2 regions of the Streptomyces sp. NPDC041108 genome follow, and region 2 is predicted to be linked to the other one. Evidence: riboswitches for the same ligand, from Rfam matches in the RefSeq annotation. Region 2 holds a riboswitch; the other holds the start of a gene.

Region 1 (3,397 bases), on a different contig from region 2:
GTCTTCTCAGCCGGCGGTGTGGGCGGCGTACTCGTCGGCGGAGAGCAGATCGTCCGGCTCGCCCGCGACGCGTACCTTGAACAGCCAGCCACCCTCGAACGGGGCGGTGTTCACCAGCGACGGGTCGTTGACGACGTCCTCGTTGATCTCGGTGATCTCACCGGAGACCGGCGAGTACAGGTCGCTCACCGACTTCGTGGACTCCAGTTCGCCGCAGGTCTCGCCCGCGGCGACCGTGGAGCCCACGTCGGGGAGCTGGGCGTAGACGACATCGCCGAGCGCGTTCGCCGCGAACTCCGTGATGCCGACCGTCGAGACGCCGTCCTCGGCGACCGACAGCCACTCGTGCTCCTTGCTGTAACGCAGCTGCTGGGGGTTGCTCATGGCCTGAATTCTCCTGTACGCGGGGGAGTGATGGTGAAGGGGGGACTGCTGAAACCGCTGTTGAACAGCGCGGATGTGCCCAGGGTCACGCTCGGGGTCCGCACGACGCCGCTTCCGAACGACTACGTATACGACCACGTACACGGCCGCGGCCGCACGACTACGGCCGCACGGCTACGAAGGTGTCACTTCCGCCGCTTGTAGAACGGCAGTGCCACGACCTCGTACGGCTCGTGGCTGCCCCGGATGTCCACGCCCACACCGGCGGTGCCCGGAGCGGCGTGCGAGGCGTCGACGTACGCCATGGCGATCGGCCTGCCCAGCGTCGGGGAGGGCGCGCCGGAGGTGACCTCGCCGATCACCTGACCGCCCGCGACGACCGGGTACCCGGCGCGGGGCACCCGGCGGCCCTCGGCGACGAGTCCGACGAGAACGCGCGGCGGGGCCGAGGCGGCACGCTCCGCGGCGGCCGCCAGGGCCGTGCGTCCGACGAAGTCGCCCTCCTTCTCGAACTTCACGACCCGGCCGAGCCCGGCGTCGAACGGCGTCAGCCCGGTGGACAGCTCGTGCCCGTACAGCGGCATGCCCGCCTCCAGGCGGAGCGTGTCCCGGCAGGACAGCCCGCAGGGCACCAGACCGGCGCCCTCGCCCGCCTTGGTCAGCGCCTGCCACAGCTCGACGGCGTGCTCGGGCTTCACGAACAGCTCGAAGCCGTCCTCGCCGGTGTACCCGGTGCGTGCGATCAGCGCCGGGACCCCGGCGACCGTGCCCGGCAGTCCCGCGTAGTACTTCAGACCGTCGAGGTCGGCGTCGGTGAGGGCGGCCAGGATGCCGGGCGACTCGGGGCCCTGGACGGCGAGCAGCGCGTACGCGTCCCGGTCGTCCCGCACCTCGGCGTCGAACCCGGCGGCACGCTCGACGAGCGCGTCCAGCACCACCTGGGCGTTGGAGGCGTTCGCGACGACGAGGTACTCCGTGTCCGCGAGCCGGTAGACGATCAGGTCGTCGAGGATGCCGCCGTCCTCGCGGCAGATCATGGTGTAGCGGGCGCGGCCGGGCTTCACCCCGCCGATGTGGCCGACCAGCGCGTGGTCGAGCAGCGCGGCCGCCTGCGGGCCGGAGACGGTGATCTCGCCCATGTGGGAGAGGTCGAAGAGACCGGCCTTCGTGCGGACGGCGAGGTGCTCGTCACGCTCGGAGCCGTAACGCAGGGGCATGTCCCAGCCTGCGAAGTCGGTCATCGTCGCACCGAGCGAGCGATGCAGGGCATCGAGCGCGGTACGGCGCGATCCAGCGGTGGGGCTACTGCTCATCGGTTCTGCTCCCAGGGCATGACAGGCGAGGACGATCCTCCCCATCTGTCATCGGAACCTGAGAGGTTCACCGCGACCGCACGTACCGGTGATCGTGGTTTGCACCTTGGGTGGAGCCGTCCTCCGGCGAAGGGAGGTGCGGCCCGCTTTTCAGATGTGCCTCGCCCGCGCGGTATCTGGGCCTGAGAGATTCAAGGGAGGGACTTGCTCCTTCGGCGCCCCAGCGAGACTGCTGGGAGCTCTCCCGCGCGGATTCAAGCGGCCGGTATGCAGTTGGCGCGCACATCATTGCACGCATCGACGCGGCGCGGCAGGGGGACCTTCACTGGTGGGGGGCGACGAGCGGGAGCGGACACACCGGTTCGTAGCACTCTTGTGGCAGGACGAGGACTGAACCAGGAGGGATCGGGCATTACCTTCTCTTTACAGTCTGTGGGGATGGGACTCCATACCCCCGGGGAGGACGATCACGGTGAACAGGACCACGGCGTACGCGACGACGGGCATCGCGGCCATGCCCAAGCAGCCCCTCGCACCGGCCGGTGAGGCGTGCGGCCCGTTCCCGAGGGCGGTCGTCCGCGACCTCAGGGAGCGTGCCGGGCGCAGCCCGCACGGACTGTCCTTCGGGCCGCGCGACCTGGTGGTGGTGACCGGGCTCCCAGGCAGCGGAAAGTCGACGCTGATGCGGCGGAGCGTGCCGGGCGCGCGGATCGACTCCCAGGACACCCGCGACCGCTTCGACGCGCGCTTCGCCCGCCACCTGCCGTACGCGGCCTACCGGCCCTTCGTGCGCCTCGCGCACTACGCGGGACTGCGGCGCGCCCTCCGCTCGGGGGAGGGCGTCGTCGTGCACGACTGCGGGGCCCAGGCGTGGGTACGGAGCTGGCTCGCGCGGGAGGCCGGACGGCGGGGCGGCACCCTGCATCTGCTGCTGCTCGACGTGACCGCGGACGAGGCGCGGGACGGCCAGCGGGAGCGCGGGCGGGGGGTCTCGCGGTACGCGTTCGCCCGGCACCGCGGTGCCATGACCAGACTGCTGCGGGCCGTGGAGCAGGGGCGGCTGCCGCAGGGGTGCGGGGCGGCGGTGCTCATCGACCGGGCGGCGGCGGACGTCCTCAAGCGGATCGACTTCACGGGGTAGCGGGGGGTTCCCGAAGGGCGCGCCGGCGGCCCGGAAGCAATTAAGGTGCAGGGACAACAGCATCACGGAGCAAAGCGGTAGGCAGCAGATGGACTTCCCGGCGGACTTTCCGGCACAGGCGCATCCCCACGGGCACGGCGGGTGGCCCGGCAACGAGCTGGAGGAGGTGCTGTCCGCGTCGCTCGGTGTGCCCCAGGCCGGGGCACGGATCGTGGAGGTGCTGGCCCGCAGTTTCGTCTGGGTGCCGCTCCCGGAGGGGGGCGGCCCGAGCAGCGGTCAGCTCGACCTGCCCACGATGGAGTTCGACGGCCAGGCGTACGTGCCGGTGTTCACGTCCGAGGAGCAGTTCCGCCAGGTCGTCGGCAACCACATGTCGTTCACGATCGCCCCGGCCGTCGAGTTCGCGCGCGGCCTGCCCCCGCAGATCGGCCTCGCCCTCAACCCGGACGGTGTCGTGGGCATGCCGTTGCCGCCGCCCGCGGTGGCCGAGCTTTGCCGGGCCGGACGGACCCCGCTGGACGGCTCGGCGAACGGCGCCCGCGTACGGCTGTTCGAGCCG
Region 2 (3,397 bases):
TGTTGCGGGCTCTGTCGCCGCTGGTGGAGCCGTTGAGCCTGGACGAGGCCTTCGTGGATCTGGAGGCCGGGGGCGCGGCATGGGACGAGAGCTCGGCGCGGCTGGCGGGGGAGCGGTTGCGCGCGGACATACGGGCCCTGACCGCGTTGACGGGGTCCGTGGGGCTCGCGGCCTCCAAGATGCTCGCGAAGTTCGGCTCCGAGCAGGCCAAGCCCGACGGGCTGGTGCTGATCGAGCCGGGGACCGAGCGGGCTTTGCTGGGCCCGATGTCCGTGCGGATCCTGCCGGGTGTGGGACCCGCGACCGGGGACCATCTGCGGCGTGCCGGGATCACCACGGTCGAGGAGATCGTGGAGGCGGGGGAGGACGAGGTCGTACGGCTGCTCGGGAAGGCCCATGGGCACGGGCTGTACGCGATGGCGCTGGCGCGGGACGACCGGGCGGTGGTGGCCGAGCGGGACACGAAGTCGGTGTCGGTGGAGGACACGTACGACGTGGACATCCATGACCGGGTGCGGGTGCGCATGGAGGTGCAGCGGCTCGCGGACCGGTGTGTGCGCAGGCTGCGGGAGGCCGGGCTCTCGGGGCGGACGATCCAGTTGAAGGTACGGCGGTACGACTTCTCCACCCTGACCCGGTCCGAGACCCTGCGGGGACCCACGGACGATCCCGCGGTGGTGCGGGAGGCCGCGGCCCGGCTGCTGGAGGCCGTGGACACGACGGGCGGGGTGCGACTGCTGGGCGTCGGCGTGAGCGGGCTGGCCGACTACACGCAGGAGGACCTGTTCGCCCAGGCGGCCGGGGAGCCGGAGCCGGTGGAGGAGGAGGCCAAGGGCGCCGTGGAGGTGCCCGCGGTGGAGGAGAACGCGGGCGGGGAGCGGCTGTGGAGGGCCGGGCACGATGTGCGGCACGCCGAGTACGGGCACGGGTGGGTGCAGGGCAGCGGGCTCGGGCGGGTGACCGTGCGGTTCGAGACGCCGCTCGACGCGGGGCCGGGGCGGGTGCGGACGTTCAGGACGGACGACGAGGCGCTGGAGCCGGCGGAACCGTTGCCGCTGGTGCCGGGCGGGATGCCGGGCTGAGGCGGCGCCGGACCGTGTGCGGGCGCTTCGGCCGTCCGGTGGTGTCGTGCGGCGTGTGGGTGCGGCGGAATCGGCTCAGGTGTCGTCCTGGCCGGCCGCGTGCCCGAAGTCGTGGTCGACGGGCGGGGGCGGGGCTATGTCCAGGCCGTAGTGGTGGTAGAGCTGGAGTTCCTGCTCGGGAGAGAGGTGGCGGCCCACACCGAAGTCGGGGGCGTCCTTGATCAGGGCGCGCTCGAAGGGGACGCGGAGGGTGCCCTCGACCAGTTCGCTGGGCTCCAGGGGGACGAAGGCGTCGCGGCCGAAGAAACCCATGCGTATCGCGGCCCACTCGGGGATGCCGGTGGCGTCGTCCAGATAGACCTCGTCCACGGTGCCGATCTTGGTGCCCTTGCGGTCGAACGCCTTGCGGCCGATCAGGTTGCGCGGATCGATGTCGGTCTGCACGGGCCCTCCAAGTGTCGCAAGGGGTTGTACATCGTCTCTCACCACTACGAAAAGGCACATTGAGGTGAGCGGCCACTCGAAGACCTGTGCGTTGCCCGCGCTGATACGCTGGCAGCGGCTGTCGACCCCGTGCGGGAGAGTCCTCCGGACCCCATCCGGAGGCGCCGAAGGAGCAACTCCTCCCCGGAATCTCTCAGGCTCACGTACCGCACGGACGAGGTCACTCTGGAAAGCAGGGCGGGTGTCACGGCTCCCGCTCTCACCGACGGTGAAAGCCGGTCCGCACCTGGACCGGTGAAGCTCTCAGGTTGAGATGACAGAGGGGGAGGCCGTCGGGGTGCCCGTGCCGTGGTGCCCCTCGAAGGTCGTGTCAGACCAGGAGGCCTCCGCAATGACCGCCCATCGCATTCCGCTTTCCGAGCTCGAACAGGGCATCCCCTTCGAGCGGCGCCACATCGGCCCGGACGCCGAGGCCCGGGCCAAGATGCTCGCGCACGTCGGGTACGGCTCGCTGGACGAACTGACGGCGGCCGCGGTCCCGGATGTGATCAAGAACGCCGAGGCGCTGGACCTGCCCGGGGCGCGTACCGAGGCCGAGGTGCTCGCCGAGCTGCGTTCGCTCGCGGACCGCAACGAGGTGCTGGGCTCGATGATCGGGCTCGGGTACTACGGGACCTTCACGCCGCCCGTCATTCTGCGCAACGTCATGGAGAACCCGGCCTGGTACACGGCCTACACCCCGTACCAGCCCGAGATCTCCCAGGGGCGGCTCGAAGCCCTGCTGAACTTCCAGACCATGGTCGCCGAGCTGACCGGCCTGCCCACCTCCGGGGCCTCGCTGCTCGACGAGGGCACCGCCGCCGCCGAGGCCATGGCGTTGTCGCGGCGCATGGGCAAGAACAAGAAGGGCCTCTTCCTCGTCGACGCGGACGCGCTGCCGCAGACGATCGCCGTGATCGAGACCCGCGCCGAGCCGGCGGGTGTCGAGGTCGTCGTCGCCGACCTGAGCGAGGGAATCCCCGCCGACATCGCCGCGCGCGACATCAACGGGGTGCTGCTGCAGTACCCGGGCGCCTCCGGTGTCGTACGGGATCTGAAGCCGGTCGTCGAGCAGGCCCACGCACTCGGCGCGCTCGTCACCGTCGCCGCCGATCTGCTGGCGCTGACCCTGCTGACCTCGCCCGGTGAGCTGGGCGCCGACATCGCGGTCGGGACGACGCAGCGCTTCGGTGTGCCGATGGGCTTCGGCGGGCCGCACGCGGGCTACATGGCCGTCCAGGAGAAGTTCGCGCGCAGCCTGCCCGGACGGCTCGTCGGGGTGTCCGTGGACGCGGACGGGCACAAGGCGTACCGGCTCGCCCTGCAGACGCGGGAGCAGCACATCCGCCGGGAGAAGGCGACCAGCAACATCTGCACGGCGCAGGTGCTGCTCGCGGTGATGGCCGGCATGTACGCCGTCTACCACGGGCCGGAGGGGCTGCGGACGATCGCCCGGCGTACCCACCGGTACGCCACCGTGCTCGCCGCGGGGCTCGCGGCCGGTGGTGTCGAGGTCGTGCACGGGTCGTACTTCGACACGCTCACCGTGCGGGTGCCGGGGCGGGCCGGTGAGGTCGTGGCCGCCGCGCGGGAACATGGCGTGAACCTGCACCTCGTGGACGCCGACCTGGTGTCGGTCTCCTGCGACGAGACCACCACGCGGGCGCAGCTGGGCGCCGTGTGGACCGCGTTCGGCGTGGAGGGCGATGTGGAGGCGCTGGACGCCGCCGCCGCGGACACGCTGCCCGAGGGGCTGCTGCGGTCGGACGACTACCTGGCGCACCCGGTGTTCCGCGACCACCGCTCCGAGACCGCGATGCTGCGCTATCTTC

What was found. A riboswitch is a leader RNA that binds a small molecule or an ion and turns the genes downstream of it on or off. The one in region 2 is predicted to bind glycine.
Region 1: another riboswitch for glycine. It lies ahead of gcvT (glycine cleavage system aminomethyltransferase GcvT); the one in region 2 lies ahead of gcvP (aminomethyl-transferring glycine dehydrogenase).

What each region holds. Positions count from the first base shown of each region.
Region 1 covers NZ_JBVIYK010000012.1:281,030-284,426, reverse strand. Annotated here, with positions in the region: gene gcvH (glycine cleavage system protein GcvH) at 7-384, opposite strand; gene gcvT (glycine cleavage system aminomethyltransferase GcvT) at 570-1,697, opposite strand; glycine riboswitch at 1,733-1,857, opposite strand; glycine riboswitch at 1,858-1,954, opposite strand; gene ACZ6BB_RS30395 (AAA family ATPase) at 2,170-2,838, shown strand; gene ACZ6BB_RS30390 (enhanced serine sensitivity protein SseB) at 2,927-3,397, shown strand, end outside.
Region 2 covers NZ_JBVIYK010000013.1:247,860-251,256, reverse strand. Annotated here, with positions in the region: gene ACZ6BB_RS31585 (DNA polymerase IV) at 1-1,082, shown strand, start outside; gene ACZ6BB_RS31580 (PRC-barrel domain-containing protein) at 1,158-1,526, opposite strand; glycine riboswitch at 1,649-1,745, shown strand; gene gcvP (aminomethyl-transferring glycine dehydrogenase) at 1,918-3,397, shown strand, end outside.